DNA from 4 places in the Pseudomonas sp. 43A genome. Region 3 is predicted to be linked to each of the others. Evidence: riboswitches for the same ligand, from Rfam matches in the RefSeq annotation. Region 3 holds a riboswitch; each other region holds the start of a gene.
The links. Region 3 has a riboswitch for cobalamin ahead of cobW (cobalamin biosynthesis protein CobW). Riboswitches for the same ligand answer to the same signal wherever they lie in the genome.
Positions count from the first base shown of each region.

Region 1: another riboswitch for cobalamin. It lies ahead of HUW52_RS19110 (ABC transporter substrate-binding protein); the one in region 3 lies ahead of cobW (cobalamin biosynthesis protein CobW).
Region 2: another riboswitch for cobalamin. It lies ahead of HUW52_RS15190 (TonB-dependent siderophore receptor); the one in region 3 lies ahead of cobW (cobalamin biosynthesis protein CobW).
Region 4: another riboswitch for cobalamin. It lies ahead of cobO (cob(I)yrinic acid a,c-diamide adenosyltransferase); the one in region 3 lies ahead of cobW (cobalamin biosynthesis protein CobW).

Region 1 is NZ_CP054880.1:4,384,911-4,390,092, reverse strand. Features, by position in the region: gene HUW52_RS19120 (ABC transporter ATP-binding protein) at 1-405, opposite strand, end outside; gene HUW52_RS19115 (iron ABC transporter permease) at 402-1,406, opposite strand; gene HUW52_RS19110 (ABC transporter substrate-binding protein) at 1,415-2,428, opposite strand; cobalamin riboswitch at 2,572-2,766, opposite strand; gene HUW52_RS19105 (Ppx/GppA family phosphatase) at 2,809-3,744, opposite strand; gene phnX (phosphonoacetaldehyde hydrolase) at 4,084-4,911, opposite strand; gene HUW52_RS19095 (LysR substrate-binding domain-containing protein) at 4,990-5,182, opposite strand, start outside.
Region 2 is NZ_CP054880.1:3,479,547-3,484,728, reverse strand. Features, by position in the region: gene HUW52_RS15205 (L-dopachrome tautomerase-related protein) at 1-593, opposite strand, end outside; gene HUW52_RS15200 (zinc-binding alcohol dehydrogenase family protein) at 642-1,649, opposite strand; gene HUW52_RS15195 (LysR family transcriptional regulator) at 1,760-2,653, shown strand; cobalamin riboswitch at 2,698-2,904, shown strand; gene HUW52_RS15190 (TonB-dependent siderophore receptor) at 2,996-4,933, shown strand; gene HUW52_RS15185 (ferredoxin) at 4,933-5,182, shown strand, end outside.
Region 3 is NZ_CP054880.1:4,202,488-4,207,669, reverse strand. Features, by position in the region: gene cobM (precorrin-4 C(11)-methyltransferase) at 1-140, opposite strand, end outside; gene HUW52_RS18355 (cobalamin biosynthesis protein) at 222-635, opposite strand; gene HUW52_RS18350 (CbtA family protein) at 632-1,333, opposite strand; gene HUW52_RS18345 (CbtB domain-containing protein) at 1,345-1,542, opposite strand; cobalamin riboswitch at 1,666-1,888, opposite strand; cobalamin riboswitch at 2,707-2,919, shown strand; gene cobW (cobalamin biosynthesis protein CobW) at 3,018-4,091, shown strand; gene cobN (cobaltochelatase subunit CobN) at 4,095-5,182, shown strand, end outside.
Region 4 is NZ_CP054880.1:5,198,560-5,203,741, reverse strand. Features, by position in the region: gene HUW52_RS22700 (sorbosone dehydrogenase family protein) at 1-910, opposite strand, end outside; gene HUW52_RS22695 (hypothetical protein) at 977-1,561, opposite strand; cobalamin riboswitch at 1,725-1,956, shown strand; gene cobO (cob(I)yrinic acid a,c-diamide adenosyltransferase) at 2,037-2,648, shown strand; gene HUW52_RS22685 (cobyrinate a,c-diamide synthase) at 2,645-3,994, shown strand; gene bluB (5,6-dimethylbenzimidazole synthase) at 4,042-4,692, shown strand; gene cbiB (adenosylcobinamide-phosphate synthase CbiB) at 4,689-5,182, shown strand, end outside.

The sequences.
Region 1 (5,182 bases), 180 kb from region 3:
CGTGCGTAAGTGCATGGCGTCAACGTCGGCGAGTGCCTGCTGGACGATGGCGTCGTCCGCGTCCGACCACGGTTGCAGCGCCGACAGCCAAGGCGTTCGCCCCAGCGCCACGGCATCAAACACACGAATGCCGTCGTCGGTGTCGGCCTGTTGCTCGACCACCGCGAGCTGTTGCGCAATGCTGCGTCGGGCCATTTTGCCGAGTCGCTGACCTTCGAGCAGCACCTCGCCGGCGCTCGGTTCGCGCAACCCGGCCAGCAATTTCAACAGGGTGGATTTTCCCGAGCCATTCGGCCCGACGATGCCCAGTGTTTCGCCGCGCTGCACCTCAAGGCTGACACCGTTGAGCAAGTCGGCGCCGCGCACTCTGAAGCTCAGATCAGAACAACTCAAAACACTGTTCATCGTGCGGACCTGCGGCCAACCAGAATCAAGGCGAACACTGGCGCACCGACCAGTGCGGTAATCACCCCGACCGGAATCACCTGGCCCTTGATCAACGTGCGCGACAGCACATCAGCGGCAATCAGAAACACCGCGCCGCCCAACGCACTGGCCGGCAGCAACCGCGCGTGACCGGTGCCAAGCAACAGCCGCGCGGCGTGGGGAATCACCAGTCCGACAAAACCGATCGAGCCGACAATCGACACCATCACTGCCGTCACCAGCGCCGCGCAGCCAATCAGCAGAATCTGCACGCGTCGCACCGGAATACCGAGAGACGCCGCCGAGTCCATGCCAAAGGTGAACGCATCCAGCGCCCGCCGATGCCACAGACACACGACCAACCCAAACACGGCCACCGGCACCGCCAACCACACCGACGGCCAACGCACGCCACCGAGATTGCCCAGCAGCCAGAACATGATCCCGCGTGCCTGCTCGGAGCTGGCCGAGCGGGTAATCAAAAACGCCGTGAGCGCGTTGAACAGCTGCGAGCCGGCGATCCCCGCGAGAATGATTTGCCCGGTGCCGCTCGCCGAGCCGCTGACTCGCGCCAGCAGAATCACCAGCACGAACGCCGTGACCGCGCCGGCGAAGGCACCGACTGACAGCGAGATCATTCCGGCGCCAACCCCGAGCAGCGCGACCATTACCGCGCCGGTCGAAGCCCCGGCAGAAATCCCCAGCAGATACGGATCGGCCAACGGGTTGCGCAACAGCGACTGCAAAATCACCCCGCACGTCGCCAGGCCGGCACCACACGCCGCCGCGACCAGTGCGCGGGTCAGGCGGTAGTTCCAGACGATGCCTTCGTCAATCGGGTCGAGTGCGTAACCGGCGCCCCACAGCTTGTTGGCCAGCACTTGCACGACCACGCCCGGTTCAATCGAGGTTTCCCCGATGGCCACGCCGGCGACCACTGCAATCAACAGTGTGGCCAAGGCCAACAGCGTGCGGATCAGGCTGGCACTCATTGCGACAGGTCATAGCCGTTGATGGCCGTGGCCAGTTGCTCGATGCCATCGAACATGCGCAGGCTCGCCTGCATGGCCATGGCGTCGAGAATGATGATGCGGTTGTGTTTCACCGCGTCCATGTTGCGTGTCACCGGGTCGCTGCGCAGGAAGGCGAGTTTCTTTTCATAGTCGTCAGCGGGGAAGCGTCGACGATCCATGCGCGCGATGACGAGGAAGGTCGGATTAGCCTTGGCGATGGTTTCCCAGCCGACCGTTGGCCACTCTTCATCGGACTCCACCACGTTGCGCACGCCGAGGGTGCTGAGCATGAAATCGGGAATGCCTTTGTGCCCGGCCACGAATGGCTCGATGTCCATTTGTGCGCTGGAGAACCAGACCAGCGCGCTGGCATCCTTGAGCTGTTTGCCTTGGGCGGTGGCAATCGAATGGGCGAGGCTGGCCTTGAGCTCGTCGTTGAGCTGCTGGCCACGCTCCTGCACATCGAAGATCTGCGCCAGTTGGCTTACGCTCTTGTAAATCGTCTCGATGCGAAACGGTGCGAGCCGCGTACCGTCGGCGCCGACGAGGTTGTCCTTGGCTTCGCAATCGGAGGGCAGCAGGTAGGTTGGAATCTTCAGCTCATGAAACTGCTCGCGAGTGCCCACCGCACCTTGCGGGCCGACCATCCATTCCAGCTCCACGGCGACCAACTCCGGGCGCTTGCCGATCACCGATTCGAAACTCGGTTCGTTGTCGGCCAGGCGCTCGATCTTGTCGTTCTGCGCCTTGTATTTATCCAGCACGTTGTTGAACCAAAGCGAAGTGCCGACGACTGTGTCGCTCAGGCCCATGGCGTAAAGCATTTCCGTGCCGGCCTGGCCGATGGTCACGGTGCGCGTCGGGGCGTGCTGGAAGGTGAGGGTGCTGCCGCAGTTTTCTACCGTCAGCGGGTAAGCGGTCGGTGCCGCGTGGGCCAGGGTGCAAAGGCTCAGGCCGGTGATGAAGGTGGCAACGCGGGGCAGCAGCATGAGGCAGTCTCCGGGGAATCCGTACGCGGAGCGGGAGAGTACGGATTGGAAACACACCATCGAACGCGGTCAGGAAAACAGCGCAAGGCCGGGCATCAAGCGTTGACGCGCACGGCACGATGTCCTTCCCGGACACCCCGCCGGTTAGTAGTCACTGTGCCGGCAGGTCTCCTGACTGATGCGTCATCGCCTGGCTCCGGCCTTCCCGGGATTTACCCAGTGGCAGTCGTGGAGCAGGCTCGGCACCTACAGTTGCGGGGGCAGTTCCGGTCAGTGCTGAGCAAGCACCTCGGATTCCCTATTAGTCCCCTTCGGGAACCGACGGCGGCATGGTAGTCGATCGAGCCGCTGAAGGGGAGACGAATCTGCCGTGGGGAGGATTAGTGCTGGCTCATCAAACCGTGCAGCACGCCTAAACGCAGGCCCGGTTCCGACGGCACCATCTGCGCGATACCGAACACTTTGAAGGCGGCCAGCATCAACACCAGACCACCGGGCAGAATGCTCTGGCGATGAGGTTGCAGCCCGGCCAGTTTCAGTTGCTGGACGTTGTTCACCTTCAGCAGAAGCAACGACAGGCGTAGGAGCCCGCCGTAGGTGATGCCGTCCTGGCCAAAGTCGTTGAGACGATTGGCCTTGAGCACTTTGGCGAGCATGCGCGCGGTGCCGGAAGAGCCGATGGTTTGCTGCCAGCCCTGAGCACGGTAGCGCCGGGCAACTTTTTCAAACTGCAGGATGGCGAAACGTTCGGCTTCCTGTAACGCAGCGGCGGACAGGTCGCCGCCGCGAAAAAAGCGTGTGCTCAAGGTGCCGCTGCCGATGGCGATGCTTTCGGTGAGCAACGGTTGCGCGCCCTGACCGAGGATCAGCTCGGTGGAACCGCCGCCGATGTCGACCACCAGGCGCAGGTCTTCAGCGCTCGGCAACGCGTGGGTCACGCCGGCGTAGACCAGCCGCGCCTCTTCATGGCCGCAAATGACATCGATGGGAAAGCCCAGATGCCGTTCGGCACTGGCGAGAAACAGCTGCGCGTTGTCCGCTTCACGCACCGCGCTGGTGGCCACCGCGCGCACCCGGCCGGCCTCGAAACCGCGCAGCTTCTTGCCGAACCGCGCCAATGCCTGCCAGCCGCGATCCAGTGCCAGTGCATCCAGTGCACCACCGTCAAAGCCCTCGGCGAGGCGCACCGGTTCGCGCAGGGTTTTCACTTCCTGAATCTGCAAGCCCTTTCGACTGCGCACTGACTGGCCGATCATCAGGCGAAAGGCATTCGAACCCAGGTCGATGGCGGCAAACAGCGAGGCGTCGTCTTTCATGGGAATCCTTGCAAAGCACCCGTCGGGAGGCGCGAGACGGTTTGCGAGGATTCTGCCGTGATCTTGATGACATCCTGATGACGGGGTGGGGGCGGTTCAATGAATGTGTGGCTGTCATGACACTGTCATTATCCGGCGTCTATGCTGAGGCCAATACATCGCGTGTTCTTAAAGTTTTTGCTGCCAGTTTTGGCAGCTTTTTTTTGCCCAAAATTCAGCGAAATCCCCGTAGGAGCTGCCGAAGGCTCGGGCCGCGATCGGACGATCTTTTGACTTTGTTTTTGAGAGCAAGATCAAAAGATCGCAGCCTTCGGCAGCTCCTACAGGGGTAGTGGGGAGTTAGCAGGACTGAGGAGTTTCGCCCCGGGCCAGACGCGCATTGATGTCGTCGATCACTTCCGGGAGCTCGGCGATGGTGTCGATCAGGTAATGCGGGCGCGAAGGCGCGAACATCTTGCCGATTCGCGCGCGCTCCTCAGCCAGTCGATCCGACGGCAACGCCTTGTATTGCTCATAGCTCAGGCCCAGTGCGTTGCCCGAGCAGGTCAACGCCACCGTCCACATGCCGGCGGCGCGCCCTTCGAGAATCCCTGGCCAGGTGTCATCGACCTTGACGCACGCCGCCACGTCATCGATGCCCAAAGCAATCACGTTAGCCAGCGCCTGCGCCGGATGCGGCCGGCCATTGGGGACTTCATCGGTGGCGACGACATGGTCGGCGATGTAGCCATTTTCCCGCGCCAGTTCGACGACCTTGGCCATCACCACCGCCGGATAACCGGAGCACGAACCGATTTTCAAACCCTTGTTGCGCAACGCCGCAATCGCCTCGAGCGCCCCCGGGATCAACGCCGAATGCAGGGCGATTTTCTCGATCTGCAACGGCATGAAACGTTCGTAGATCGCCGTCACATCGTCGTCGCTCGGGACGCGATCAAACGCCGCACGATAACGCTCGGCGATCTGCGGCAGGTTGCACAGCGTGCGAATGTGATCCCACTTGCCCATGCCCATTGGCCCGCGCGCTTCTTCCAGCGACACCGCGACGCCAAACTCGGCAAAGGCCTCGACGAAAATCTGCGTCGGCGCAAACGAGCCGAAATCGACAACGGTGCCGGCCCAGTCAAGGATCGCGGCTTGCAGGTGAGTCGGTTGTTGGTACTGCATGGTCAATCTCCGTTTTCGGGTAAGCGTGGGCCGTCCCTCGGCAATGAGGTAGGCGGTTTCAAGGTTTGATTTTGCTGATCAGGTCAGCGGTGGATTGGAATCAAACAGTTCGGCAATCACTGGTCGGTTCCTGCGGATGCCAAGGCAGCACAGGTGGTATTCGATAAAGAACGGGTGATCGACAAAGGTGATCGGCGTGGTGCCCGGGGTTTCGGCGTACTCGACGGCCGAGACAAACCCGATACCGATGCCTTTGACGATCGCGTGCACG
Region 2 (5,182 bases), 720 kb from region 3:
TCCATGACGATGATCGCGCCCGGTCCGCGCAGGGACGAGTCAGTGAGATAGACCGTCCCCTCGGGGCCTGTGCGAAAGTCGAAACGCATGTCGTTGACGTAGGTGCTCGGCAACATGACGTTGTCCGGGAACACCAGACGCTTGACGATCTGGTTGGTGACCAGGTCCACCGCGATCAGCTTCGCGCCTTTGGGTTTTGGGTCGGCGAAGCCCGGCGCGGCGGTATCGAGCAACCAGACACGGCCCCGCCCGTCGGCCACCACGCTCTGTACGCTGATCAGACCATCACTGGGATCGTTGAGGTTTTCCTGGTTGATCGCCGCGTTCGGGTAAGCCACGACTTTGCCGTCGCGGATCTCGCCCACGGTGAACGGCACGTTGTCGCCCCAACGCGGGAAGTTGACGAAGATTCGCCCGGTTTCGGTGACGGTCACGCCGGTGGGCATCGCGTCATAGAACGCATGGACCTGTTCGAGCGTGCCGAAGGATCGGTCGGCGGGGGCATTGGCCGGCAACGGGACGGCGCTGATTGCATGGGCGAACGGCGCCGCCATGACCATGACCAATGCAGCAGAAAGCTTTTTCATACGCATGAGCTGCTCCTGACTGGCCCGCGTGCAGGCCCGTCTGAATGAGTGAAATCAGAAACCTTCGAGCACCAGTTTGCCTCGGGCCTTGCCGCTCTCGACCAAGGCATGGGCACGGCGCATGTTGGCCGCGTTGATCGCGCCAAAATGTTCACCGACCGTCGTTTTCAAAATGCCTTGGTCAATCAGATCGCTGACGCGATTGAGCAGGTGATGCTGCTCGATCATGTCCGCGGTTTCGTACAGCGAACGGGTGAACATCAGCTCCCAGTGCAGCGACAGCGACTTGCGCTTGAGCGGCATCACGTCGAGGCATTCAGGATCGTCGATCACGCCCAGACGCCCTTGTGGTCGAAGCACTTCGATCAACTGCGCAAAATGCTGCTCGGTATGGGTCAGGCTGGCGACATGGCTGACCTCGTCGATGCCCAGTGCCTGCAACTGTGCGAGCAGCGGCTGACTGTGATCGATGACGTGATGCGCGCCCAACTGCCGGACCCAGTCAGCCGTTTCCTGCCGCGAGGCGGTGCCGATGACGGTCAGCCGCGTCAACTGCCGGGCCAGTTGCACCAGCATCGAACCGACGCCGCCCGCTGCACCCGTGATCAACAGGCACTTGCCCTGCCCTGAACCTTCGGTGACACCGAGACGGTCGAACAACAGTTCCCAGGCGGTGATCGAGGTCAACGGCAATGCTGCCGCATCCGCTGCACTTAACGAACGCGGTTTGTGCCCGACGATTCGCTCGTCCACCAGGTGAAATTCGCTATAACTGCCGGTACGGGCAAGGGAGCCTGCGTAGAACACTTCGTCGCCAGGCTGAAACAGTGTCACTTCAGCGCCGACCTCGCGGACGATACCGGCGGCATCCCAGCCGAGGATTTTCGGTTCCTTGGTGAAAGTGCCCGCGCGCACTTTGGTATCGACCGGGTTGACCGACACCGCACGAACTTCCACGAGCAAATCCCGTGGGCCGGGAGTCGGCACCGGCAGGTCGATGTCCTGCAACGATTGCGGATCTTCAATGGGTAAAGCGTGTTGGGTGAAGGTGATGGCTTTCATGGAAACTCGCTGTCTGAAGAGCTGATGTGCTCACTTGCTGCCATCTTCGACTTCCCAGGCACAAAGAAAAACCAGCAGAATGGGCCAACACTTTCACTGCAGGAGTGAAAATGATCCGCATTGATGATCTTGGTTTGTTCACCCGCAGCGCCGCGCTGGGCAGCTTCACCGCTGCCGCCCTTGAGGCCGATTTATTGCCCGGTCAGGTTGCCGCGGCGATCAAGCGTCTGGAGCGTGAACTCGACGTGCGCCTGTTTGCGCGCACCACCCGCAGCCTGCGATTAACCGCCGAGGGCGAGCAATACTTGCCCACCGCCCACTCGGTGCTGGAGGCGCTAAAGCAAGGCAAGGAAAACCTGCGCGGTGAAAACGCCACGTTGCGCGGCGTGCTGCAAGTGACGGCGCCGTCAGATCTGGGGCGCAACATTTTGCTGCCGTGGCTTACGCTGTTTCGCCGCCAGCACCCGGAACTGACCTTGCGATTTTCTCTGTCGGACCAGATCGCAGACTTGTTTCGCGACCCGGTAGACGTGGCGATTCGATACGGCTCGAATGAAGATGCCAACTACGTGGCGCTGCCGCTGGCACCGTGGAACCGGCGGGTGCTGGTCGCGGCACCGGAATACGTGGAGCGCCACGGATACCCGCAAACACCGGACGATCTGCACAACCACCCTTGCCTGCTCTACCAGCAAGGTGGCCGGGTCTACGACAAGTGGAGCCTTGGCAGTGAAACGATCCAGGTCTCGGGACCGATGTTCAGCGACGACGCCGACGTCGTGCGCCGCTGGGCGTTGAGCGGCGAAGGCATCGCCAACAAATCCTGGCTGGACGTCAGTGCAGACGTGATCGCAGGGCGACTGATCGTGCTGCTGAAGGATTTCCCCGGCAATGCCTCACCGTTGAGTCTGGTGTGTCCGCATCGCAAGCAGATCACCCCGGCGGTGTCTCAGCTTTATACGTGGTTGAGTGGCCAGTTTGCCGCTCTGGAACGCATCCAATAGCCCCCCCGGTGTTGCCACATTGACGAACCGCCCGTCGGATGTTCAGATGCCGCCCTGTTTCAGGTGCCCCCTGCCGCCGTGCATGGGGTGAAACGGGAAACCGGTACGTTCTTTTCGAACAAGTCCGGTGCTGCCCCCGCAACGGTATGCGCGTGATGCTTTCGATACACCACTGTGGCCACTCGGCCATGGGAAGGTGAAAGCCTCGATACGCGCGAGCCCGGAGACCGGCCTGAAATTTCGTTTGGCAAAATCCTGCGGTGGGCGGGCATGGGCCGGTATTGGCTGTGCGCGATGCCTTCTCCTGCATGCTCTTCTGCGAAGATCCTTTTCGAGAAGACAATGATTCGACCTTTCAACACTTCTGCTCCATCTCTATTGCTTGGCTGCCTGTTCAGCCCGTTGCTGCTGGCCGACGACGCGCCGCTGGAACTCAATCAGCAAATCGTTTCTGCACCGTCCGTGGAATCCACCACCGTCGCCGACATGGCGAAGTTCGGCAGCAAAGTCGAAATCGTCAGCCGCGAGCAGATCGAGCGCGCCGGCCCCAGCGCCGATGTCAGCCGCGTCATGCAGATGTTCATTCCCGGCCTTTACGTCGCGCCGAAAAACGGTCCGTTCGATTACGGCACCTATTCGCTGCTCGGCGGGCGCAATGACGACACGCTGATCCTGCTCGACGGCGTACGCCTGAACAATCGCCTGTACGGCGGCCTCTATCTGGACACCCTGCCGGCCAACGCCATCGAACGCATCGAAGTGCTCAAAGGTGGCCAGAGCCTGTTGTTCGGCACCCAAGCCGTTTCCGGTGTGATCAACATCGTCACCCGCAGCCCGCAGTCGCGCAAAGCCTCCGGTGAAGTGAATCTGGGCGTCGACAGTTTCGGCGGCACCAGCGAAGACGCGCGGGTCGAGAATATCTTCACCAACGGTTTCGGCGATCTCGGCCTGCTGGCGTACGTCAGCCACAATGTCTCCGACGGTTACCAGCCGTATCGCAACCGCGACATGAAAAACGTCAGCGAGAAGAACCGTGCCTACGAAGTCACCACCTTCGGCGGCAAGGCCATTCAGTCGTTCGGCGATGATTCGCGGCTGGAACTGTTCTACCAATATGCCGACGCCAACCTCGATTTCGCCCGCCCGGTCGACAATCACACGACCACCAACGATCGCGTGCAGCAGATCGCCACGGCGACCTTCGAGCAGAACATCAACGAGCGCCTGAGCTATTTCGTCAAAGGTCATATCAACGACTGGGACACCCGCTACACGCGCGTCAACAACGTCGCCGGCGGCGGCACCAGAGTCATCAACCACAACGACTATTGGGGCTTTACCGACTGGGGCGTGCAGGCCGAAGGCAAAGCGAAACTACCCGGCGGACATGTGTTGGTGTTCGGCAGCGACAACCAATGGTTCAAGGGTCAGGACGATGTGTTGATCATCGACAACGACAAGGCCGAAGCCCACGCCGTCTACACGCAATTGCGCCCGCAGATCGACGCGCTGCCGAACTGGCACCCGAGCATTGGCGTTCGCCACGAAGCCATGAGCGGCGGCGACGGTGCCACGGTCGGCATGCTCACTTCGCTGTATGACCTCACCGACAACTGGTCCGTGCGTGGCCAATACGGCAGCGCCTACAAACTGCCGAACGCCGAGCAGCTGTTCGTCAACGAACCGGGCGATGAGATCGGCAACCGTAATCTCAAACCGGAAAAAAGCCGCAACGCGGAACTGGGTGTCGACTACAAAGGCTTTCTGCTGGATCGCGAATTCAGCGCCAGCGTGACCCTGTTCAAACGCAAGATCGACGACCTGATCACCCTCGACGGCATTCAGTGGGTCAACGGTGAAGGCCTGGTGCGCATGCGCGGTTTCGAGGCTGACGCGAAACTGGCGCTCAACGATCAGTGGAGCCTGCAAGCGGACATGACCCGCAACCTCACCGAATCGCGCACGGGGGCGACCATCAATGACATCCCGAGCTTCTTCGCCCGTTCACGCATGGGTTATGAATCGGAAAATCGCCTGTGGGGTGCCGGCGGCGCGATCCGCTACATCCGCGACATCACCAGTTCGAAACAGGTTGAATACGGCAACTATTCGGTGGTCGACGCCGACGCTTATCGCTACCTCGACAACGCCCACCAACACCGCGTGAGCCTGCTGGTGGAAAACCTGTTCGACCGCGATTACGTCACCAGCCGTTCGAGCAATGTCGACAACCTCGGCCGTCCGTTCACCTCCGAAGTGCGCTACACGTACCGCTTCTGATGAGTGAGATCAAAACCGTCGACGGTGTCGACACGCACCCGGACTGGTCGCACGTGCCTGAGCATGCGCGCCATGTGTTCATCTGCACCGGCCCGCGCTGTACTCAGCGCGGCGCGCAACAGCTATGGAAAACCTTGCGCCGGCACCTGCTGGAGCACGATCGCATCGAAACCCCGGGCGGCGTGTTGCTGACCCGCACGCACTGCCAGTTTCCGTGCAATCTGGGGCCGATCCTGACGGTGTATCCGG
Region 3 (5,182 bases):
GCCTGATGGCCGTCGAGCACCGCCGCTGGCACCAGCGAACCTGCGTAGATAATCACCGGGCAGCTGCGGATCAGCCGCTGGCCTTTGATAGTGATCAATTCCGGGTCGCCGGGGCCGGCGCCGATGAAGTAGACAGTCATCGTTGAATCCTGAGTAAAAGAGGGCACGACCGCGTTGCAGATGAGCAACGCTCATGATCAATGGCGGGGATTATCGGGACTTTACGCCGCGCCGGCCAATGCCAGTGTTGCCTGAGCGTATTTTTGCCGGGAAATCAGCAGTTTTGCCGGAGCCTGAATCAACTGTTCGGCGAGGGCCAGCGCAGCACTCTCGGCAACGCCGTAGCAGCCGGTTCGTTCGTAGGCGATTTGCGAATGGTGACTGAGTCGTTGCTGGTAACTGGCGAGTTCTTCACTGCTGAAATACAGCAGTGGCAAGGCTAACTGGGCAGCCAGCTCCTGTAGGCCGGGTTCATCCCGTTTCAAGTCGATGCTGGCCAGCGCCTTGACCGCTTCCAGTTCAATGCGATGTGCCTGTAATGCCTGATCAAGCAAGGCGCGCAGCGTGCTGGCCGGGCAGCCGCGCTGGCAGCCCAGGCCGACCACGAAGGTCGGCGCTGCGCTGTCATTGGTCATGCGTGGTATTGGCCAGCGTTTTTGCGGCGGAACAACCAGGCGCTGATCAGGCCCAGGGCCAGCCAGAACGCGACGTTGGTCAGCTGCGAAGCGATTTTGAACTGCGCTTCCAATGCCTCGGGTGCGAGCATCGAATGCACTTCCGGCTGCGGTGCGCCGATCACGTGCGGTACGGCAAGAATCGCCACGCCGAGGATCTTCATCAGCCAGTGACGGCTGAACACGATGAGAGCCAGGCCGGCAGCGGTCGAAGCGGCCGTGCCGATCCACCACGTCTGCCGCGAAGCCAGATCGGCCGCAGCGGTGCCGGGCAATTCAGGTGGCAGGCCCATCGTCGGTGCCAGTACGAATGTGGCGTAACCGGCCAGTCCCCAGAGCAGGCCTTGCGAGGTTTTGGTCGGGGCGCGCAGGGTGTACAGGCCCGCGAGCATCAGGGCGAAACCGACGGCTACCACCAGATTGCCGCCCGTGGTCGAGACCACGCGCTGCCAACCGTCTTCCGGTTCCCAGGCTTCAGCATCGTGGGTGTGCGCAGCGGTGCCGGCGGCGTGTTCGTGAACTTCAGCCACCGGTTCGGCTTTCTCGAAGGTTTCCGCCTGCAGAATCAGCGGCGAGACCCAGAAGCTTTGCAGCAGAGTGAGGAGCAGGGCGGCCAGCAGACCGGTGAAACCTGCGGTTTGCGCAATACGCTTGATCATGTCGGCAGGTCTCAGTGGCACGGGAACGCGGCGCTGTGGCGGGTATCGTGGGCGGCGTTGTGCACCGCTTCGATGTGCGAGAAACCGGCGAAGTAGACCAGGCTGGCGCCGAGGATCGACGCGAAGATCGCGGCGGTCAGGCGTTGGCTAAGGGTGGTGGTGCTGGAAATTTTGTCCGTGTTGCTGCCGGTGCTGCTGATGATCGACATGGCGCTTCCCTCTGGAATGTCAGTGGGTGAATCGAGCGCATGAAAACCCCTGCGGGTCGGGCTCGCAGAGGTTCGAACAGCGCCCGCCCACCGCGGGTTTGTTATGTTCAGCGACGCACAAGGTGCGGGCTGTGTGTTGCGGGCCGGTCTCCGGGCTCACGAGGGGTTGGCGTCAGGCCGACCTGCAAGCGTCACCTTCCCATGCCTTGTTGGCACAGTGGTTTTGACGCTTCGCTCGCTTACCGTTGCGGGGGCAGCACCGGACTGACATGGGCTTGAGTAAAGCACATGATTCACCGGTTTCCCGTTTCACCCTGTGAAGGGCACCCGTAACAAGTTGTGTAGGAGAGCATGAGGCGGGGATTTTAGTCAATTTTGTGGGTGGATCCGTTGCTGCGGTAACGGCTTGTTAGGGTTCCGCCCTGACGTTCGGCCCGCTCGCTAAAGCTCGGAGTTCCTTCGCTGCGGGATCGATCCGGGCGCAGCGCCTACGGTTTGCTTCGCTGCACCTCCTCTCGCTGTGTTTGGTTGCGCTCCCACGCCCGGATCAATCCCGGAACGAAGCCTTCCGACGTCGCCCGTGGATCAAGATCAAGAGCAGGCGAGCTGACACTCGGCCTATTGAGTGGTGAAGAGCGTGGGTGTTCGGCTTTTGATTTGCGTTATTGCTGCCCCTCACCCCAGCCCTCTCCCGAGGGAGAGGGAGCCGATTTGTGAGCTTTTCAGAATCTGAGTTCAACGCGATATCGCACGTCGGCGTCCCTCGCCCAAACAACTCGATCAGTCCCCTCTCCCTCCGGGAGAGGGCTAGGGTGAGGGGCTTTTGATCCGGCTTTTGATCTGGCTTTTTTGCCCCTTCGGCAGGCCGAGCGGAGGTGTTCATCCGGGGGTTAGGCGCGCAGCGCCGTGCGGCGCAGCCGCATTCATCGAGAGGAGGTGCAGCGAAGCAAACCGTAGGCGATGCCCCCGGATGGACACCGTAGCGAGGGAACACTGAGCCTCAGCGAAGTGCCGTACGCCGGGGCAAAGCCTTTTGGGTTACCTTTTCGGCGTTTGGAAAAGGTGACTCGCTGTAAGAGCGAAACCGCCAGAAGCAGCACCCGCAGCAACGGATATGCCCCCAATCCAAAACCCCCAAAGCATTGACCCAAAACCACACCATGCGTAGCCTTGCGCTTTCGAGGTTCTTCGGCCCACGCCGAAGCTAAGAAGGGAACGCGGTCAATGCCGCGGCTGCCCCCGCAACTGTGAACGGTGATGTTCGCTGCCACGCCACTGCCAGCTCAATCTATGAGCCAGCGGGAAGGCGCAGCAAACGCCAGGCCCCACGCCTGAACACCGTCAGCCAGGAGACCTGCCTCGACACAGATTCTCACTACAACCGGGCGGGGTGATCCGGTGGCGAACGCTTCCGGCGCGCACGCGCGTTGCCGGTTCTCGTCCCGTATGCCCGCCGCTTGCCAAAGGGCATACCGATGAAAACACTGGCCAAACTCCCCGTCACCATCGTCACCGGCTTCCTCGGCTCGGGCAAAACTACATTGCTGCGGCACATGCTCGACAACGCTCAGGGCCGTCGCATCGCGGTGATCGTCAACGAGTTCGGCGAGTTGGGCATCGACGGTGAAATCCTCAAGCAATGCACCATCGGCTGCACCGAAGAAGAAGCCACCGGCCGCGTTTACGAATTGGCCAACGGCTGCCTGTGCTGCACCGTTCAGGAAGAATTTTTCCCGGTGATGCGCGAACTGGTCGCCCGTCGTGGCGATCTCGACCACATCCTCATCGAAACCTCGGGCCTGGCCCTGCCAAAACCGCTGGTGCAAGCCTTCCAGTGGCCGGAAATCCGCAGCGCCTGCACCGTTGACGCGGTGATCACCGTGGTCGACAGCCCGGCCGTGGCCGCTGGCACCTTTGCCGCGTTCCCGGATCAGGTCGATGCGCAGCGCAAACTCGACCCGAACCTCGATCACGAGTCGCCGCTGCACGAGTTGTTCGCCGACCAACTGGCCAGCGCCGATCTGGTCATCCTCAACAAGGCCGACCAGACCAGCCCGGAAGACCTCGCTCGCGTTCGTGCAGAAGTCGCCGAAGAATTGCCGCCCGCCGTCAAAATCATCGAAGCCAGCAACGGTCGCCTGCCGCTGGACGTGCTGATCGGCCTCGGCGCCGGTTCCGAAGAACACATCGACAGTCGCCACAGCCACCATGATCATCACCACGGTGAAGGCGATGACGACCACGATGACCACGATCACGACGCCTTCGATTCGATCTCCATCGAACTGCCGCAAGCTGATGAAAGCCTGCTGCTCGACGCCCTGACGCAATTGGTGGTCAAGCACGGCATCCTGCGTGTCAAAGGTTTCGCGGCGATTCCGAACAAGCCGATGCGCCTGTTGATCCAGGGCGTGGGCACGCGTTTTGACAAGCACTTCGACCGTCAGTGGGGCGCCGAAGAAGCGCGCGTTACCCGTCTGGTATTGATCGGCCAGCAACTCGACGCCGCGCAACTCGAAGCGCAACTGCGCGCCGCGCTCAGCGTTTAAATCATGCACCTGCTCAGGACCCAGCCCGGCGGTTTCGTCTCGGATGACAACATTGCCGACCTTGGACAAACCCCCGCCGAGCTGGTGATCCTGTGCAGCGGCGACTCCAGCCTGGCGCTGCTCGCCGAAGCCGCGCAGCAGTTGCCTGAGGATTATCCAAGCCTGCGTCTGGCCAATCCGATGCAGGTGCAGAATCACGCCTCGGTCGATCTGTACGTCGATGAAGTGCTGCGCCACGCCAAGGTGATCCTGATTTCGCTGCACGGTGGCATCGCCTATTGGCGCTATGGCGTCGAGCGCTTGGTCGAGTTGGCCGAGCGCGGTGTGCAGGTGATTCTGGTGCCGGGCGATGACCGTCCCGATCCGGAGCTCAGCGACTTGAGCACCGTCAATGCCGAAGATCGCGACCGCCTCTGGCAGTTCTTGCGCCAGGGCGGCCTGGGTAATGCGCTGGATTTTTTCCGCTGCCTGGCTGATCGTTGGCTCGCTCGCGATTACGCTTGGGAAGAGCCGCAAACCCTGCCGCGCACGGCGATTTACCACCCGAACAAAACCACCGCCGCACTGGGCGACTGGCAAGCCGAATGGCTGCCGGAAAACCCGGTGGCGGCGGTGCTGTTTTACCGCTCGCACCTGCAAGCGGCGAACACCGCGTTCATCGATGTGTTCTGCCTGCGCTTGCAGGCGGCGGGGCTGAATCCGCTGCCGATCGCCGTGGCCAGTTTGAAAGAGCCCGGCTGCCTGACGGTGGTCGAGGATTGGCTGGACGAAGTGGAGGCTGGGGTGATTCTCAACACCACCGGGTTCGCCCAGTCCAGCCCTGAGGCCCCGCACCTGCGGCCGTTTCGCCGCAACATTCCGGTGATTCAGGCGATCTGTGCGCAGGACAACGAGCCCGGCTGGCGTGACAGCCAGCAGGGCCTTGGCCCGCGCGATCTGGCGATGCATATTGCCTTGCCGGAACTCGACGGACGCATCATCAGCCGACCGATCAGCTTCAAGGATCTGGCCTGGCGCAGCGAGCGCAGTCAGTCCGATGTGGTCTGCTATCGCGCGCAACCCGAGCGCATGGATTTTGTCGCGGAACTGGC
Region 4 (5,182 bases), 1.0 Mb from region 3:
GCCAGCCATAGAAACCACCGTCCTTCACTGAAGTGATGTAGTCCGGCACCAGATCACTGCCGATCTCGTCACGCTCGTTGACGGCTGTCCACAGCGCCCCACTGGTGGGTTCCCAGGCCAGGCCATTGGGGTTGCGGATGCCCGAGGCGAAGATGCGGTGATTGCCGGTCGCCCGATCGACTTCCCAGATCGCTGCGCGGCCTTCTTCTTTATCCAGACCATTTTCGCCGACGTTGCTGTTCGATCCGACAGTGACGTACAGCTTGCTGCCGTCCTTGCTGGCAATGACGTTTTTGGTCCAGTGGTGATTCAGCGTACCGCCCGGCAGATCGACTACCTTGATTGGCTGCGATTTGATCTCGGTCGCGCCGGGTTCGTAGTTGAAGCGCAGCAGGCGATCGGTATCGGCGACGTACAGATCATTGCCGACCAGGGTCATGCCGAACGGCGAGTTGAGGTTCTGCAGAAACACCGTGCGTGTTTCCGCGACGCCATCATGATCGGCGTCACGCAGCAGGGTGATGCGGTTCGGACTCGGTACGCCAGCGCCAGCCTTGCCCATGACCTTTTTCATCACCCAGCCACGAATGCCGCTGCTGTCATCAGGCTTCGGCGGGGCGTTGGTTTCCGCCACCAGCACATCGCCATTGGGTAGCACATAGAGCCAGCGCGGATGATCGAGGCCTTCAGCGAAGGCTGCCACCTGAGTACCGGCCGCTGCGGTCGGTTTGCCGCCCGCGGGCCAGCCGATCGCCGGGGCGATGTTCACCGTCGGAATCAGGGTCTTGTTTGGTTCAGGTAATTTCGGTGACGGGCCGGTGCCGTCGGAGACTTGCAGGCTGGAGGTTTCACCGCAGGCGGCGAGACCTCCGGCGAAGGCGATGACAAAAACGAGCTGGGGCTTGCGCATTGCTGATCTTCCCTATGAATGCATTCCTAATCATAGAGGAGGGCGCAAGCCCGATGGTTCAACTGCTCAGCCGCGGGCTTCCTTGAACAGCACGGCAATGCCCGGGTGATAGTTGCCGGCTTCGCTGCGCAATTTGCGGTAGGCGTAGGGGAAATACCAGGCGACCGCGCAGGTGTGTTCCTTTTGCAGGTCGTCGACCATGTCTTGCAGCTCTTCGGGGCTGGCGCTGTGCTGGGCTTTTTGCGGCGCGACAAACAGGCAGCCGAGCTTGAGGTCGCTGGCATAACTGATGCGCTTGGCGTCGTTGGTGATGTCCAGCAGAGCTTGAGTCAGATTCAGGTTGGTGACCTTTGGCCAGCGCTGAGTGGCCTGGATAAAGGCGCGGTCTTCGGCACCGGCGAGAAACAGATCGGCGCGGGCATTGCGCTCGCCTTCTTCATTCTGTTTGCGCGTGGCAGTGTCATTCAAAGTGACCAGCTCAGCCATCCAGGCTGCGGCCGAGAGCAATCCGAGATTGGCTTTCTCGTCATGCCAGTAAGGCGTGTCGCTGTCGCCGCGCACGGCGTTGTAACGGTCGATACAGTCAAACCAGCGTTCAAGCACCGGGCGCAGGAATTCCAGGCGCGGGTTGCTGATGATCATGCCTTGCATCGTCATCATCCTTTATTGTTGTAGTGGGCTTTTCGGGAAAAGCATGGCTCTTTGATATCATTTGTATCAGTGTGGCACAAGATTGGCGTCAGATAATTGATCGACGGCAGTTATTCGCCCGCTGACCGCCTCTTTAATTGACGCTCCACCCCCAACCCTCTAACCTTCGCGGCTTGTTTCAGGTGCTCTGTGACCAGTGTCGACAGAGTGAAACAGGGAAGCCGGTGAGGGTTGTCTTCAAGCGAAGAGCCACCACGATCCCGGCGCTGCCCCCGCAACGGTAAATGAGTGAAAACTGCGCCTTGAGCCACTGCCTCGAAAGAAGCGGGAAGGCGCGCAGTCAGGCGAAACGCCGCTCATGAGCCCGGAGACCGGCCTGATCCATCCAGCGGCATCACGGTGGGCGATGCCAGGCTTTTTGCCGTCTATTCTTGTGCCTGCCCGCCGTTATCCAGCCCCAACGGAGAGCTCCCCCATGACTGATTCCCCCGAGCGCGACGAACGCCACCTGGCGCGTATGCAGCGCAAAAAAGCCGTGATCGATGAACGCATCGCCAACTCGCCCGATGAGTGCGGCCTGGTGCTGGTGCTGACCGGCAACGGCAAAGGTAAAAGCAGCTCGGCCTTCGGCATGCTCGCCCGCGCCATGGGCCACGGCATGCAGTGCGGTGTGGTGCAGTTCATCAAGGGCCGTAACAGCACCGGTGAGGAGTTGTTCTTCCGCCGCTTCCCAGAGCAGGTGCGTTTCCACGTGATGGGCGAAGGTTTCACCTGGGAAACCCAGGATCGTCAGCGCGACATCGCCGCCGCCGAAGCCGCGTGGGCCGTTTCCCGCGAACTGCTGCGCGATCCGTCGATCGGTCTGGTGGTGCTCGACGAACTCAACATCGCCCTCAAGCACGGTTATCTCGATCTCGATCAGGTGCTCAGCGATCTGCAGGCGCGTCCGCCGATGCAGCACGTAATCGTCACCGGTCGCGCGGCCAAGCCGGAAATGATCGAAATGGGCGACACCGTGACTGAAATGGGCATGCTCAAACACGCCTTCCAGGCCGGCATCAAAGCGCAGAAAGGCGTCGAACTTTGAATCAACCACGTCACTGCCCGGCGGTCCTCATCGCCGCGCCGGCCTCCGGTCAGGGCAAGACCACCGTCACCGCCGCGCTCGCCCGTTTGCATCGCAATCAGGGGCGCAAGGTGCGCGTGTTCAAATGCGGTCCGGACTTTCTCGACCCGATGATTCTCGAGCGCGCCAGCGGTGCGCCGGTGTATCAACTGGACATGTGGATGGTCGGCGAGCAGGAAAGTCGTCGCCTGTTGTGGGAAGCCGCCAATGAGGCGGATCTGATTCTGATCGAAGGCGTGATGGGCCTGTTCGACGGCACGCCTTCCAGCGCCGATCTGGCGCGGCACTTCGGTGTGCCGGTGCTCGGTGTGATCGACGGCACGGCGATGGCGCAGACCTTTGGTGCGCTGGCGCTGGGCCTGGCGAAGTATCAACCGGATTTGCCATTTGCCGGCGTGTTGGCCAATCGTGTCGGCACCTTGCGCCATGCGCAATTGCTCGAAGGCAGTCTCACGGAAGGTCTGCGTTGGTACGGCGCGTTGTCCCGCGAGACTGGCATCGAACTGCCGAGCCGCCATCTCGGTCTGGTGCAGGCCAGCGAACTGAATGACCTGGATGTGCGTCTCGACGCCGCTGCCGACGCACTGGCCAGCAGTTGCGAGGTAGCGCTGCCACCGGCCGTGGAGTTCGCCGCGCCTGACGTCATCGCTGTCGAGCCGCTGCTGAAGGGTGTGCGCATTGCCGTTGCGCGTGATGAGGCGTTTGCCTTCACCTATGGAGCGAGTCTCGATCTGTTGCGCGCGATGGGCGCCGAGCTGAGTTTCTTCTCGCCGATTCGCGATACGCAATTACCTGAAGCGGACAGCTTGTATCTGCCCGGTGGTTATCCGGAACTGCATCACGTTGCGTTGTCGCAAAACACCGCGATGGTTGAGGCGATCCGTGCGCATCATGCGGCGGGGAAACCGTTGCTCGCTGAATGTGGCGGGATGCTTTATTTGCTCGACTCGCTGACCGATGTTGAAGGTACGCGTGCTGAACTGGTCGGGTTGCTCAAGGGCGACGCGGTGATGCAAAAGCGTCTGGCGGCACTGGCGCTGCAAGCTGTGGATCTGCCGGAAGGCTCGTTGCGCGGGCACACTTATCATCATTCGCTGACCACCACCGAGCTGACGCCGATTGCCCGTGGCTTGAGCCCGAATGGCGGGCGCGGTGCCGAGGCGGTTTATCGGGATGGGCGGATGACGGCTTCTTATGTGCACTTCTATTTCCCGTCGAATCCGACTGCGATTGCCGCATTGTTTGTGCCAGACCGTGAGGCCGCCTTCGCGAGCAAGCTCGCTCCCACAGGGGATCGTGTTTCTTGAGCAAGCACCCCGTCCAATGTGGGAGCGAGCTTGCTCGCGAAGAGGCCATGACCGACAACGCATTCTCCGAAGCCGAGCGCGAAGCGGTTTACAGAGCCATCGCCGAACGCCGCGACATGCGCCACTTCACCGGTGGCAGCGTCGAGCCGGAGCTGTTGCGCCGACTCTTGGAAGCCGCCCACCAGGCGCCAAGCGTCGGCCTGATGCAGCCTTGGCGCTTCATTCGCATCAGCGACCGAACTTTACGCGGCCAGATCCAGAATCTCGTCGAAGAAGAGCGCGTCCGCACCGCTGAAGCGCTCGGCGAGCGCAGCGACGAGTTTATGAAGCTCAAGGTCGAAGGCATCCACGATTGCGCCGAAGTGCTGGTCGCGGCGCTGATGGACGATCGCGAAAAACACATCTTCGGTCGCCGCACGCTGCCGGAAATGGACATGGCCTCGCTGTCCTGCGCGATCCAGAATCTGTGGCTGGCCTCGCGCGCCGAAGGTCTGGGCATGGGCTGGGTTTCGCTGTTCGAACCGCAGGCGCTGGCCGATCTGCTTAAACTGCCTGAAGGCGCCAAGCCGCTGGCGGTTTTGTGTCTGGGCCCGGTCAAGGAATTCTATCCGGCGCCGATGCTGGTACTCGAAGGGTGGGCGCAGGCGCGTCCGCTCAATGAGTTGCTGTATGAAAATTATTGGGGAGTGAGTCAATGAGTGTGGCGTTGTTGAGTGTCGCCGCAGTGGCGCTGGATGCGCTGTTCGGTGAACCGAAACGCTGGCATCCGCTGGTGGCGTTCGGCAATTTTGCCGGGCGCATCGAGCAACGTTTCAACGCCGCTGGCCGGGGCTGGCGCAGCCATGGCGTCACCGCGTGGGTGATCGCGGTGCTGCCGCTGACCTTGCTCGCCACGGCGTTTTCCTGGGCGCCGTACGTGGGTTGGGTCGTTGAGATTCTCGCGTTGTATTGCGCCCTCGGCATGCGCAGCCTCGGTGAGCATGTCGCGCCGGTGGCTGCTGCTTTACGTGCGGATGATCTGGATGAGGCGCGCAAGCGAGTCGGCTATCTGGTCAGTCGTCAGACCGATGAACTCGACAGCACTGCCGTCGCTCGCGCTGCCACTGAGTCAGTGCTGGAAAACGGCAGTGACGCGGTGTTTGCCGCGCTGTTCTGGTTTGTCGTGGCGGGTGCGCCGGGCGTTGTGCT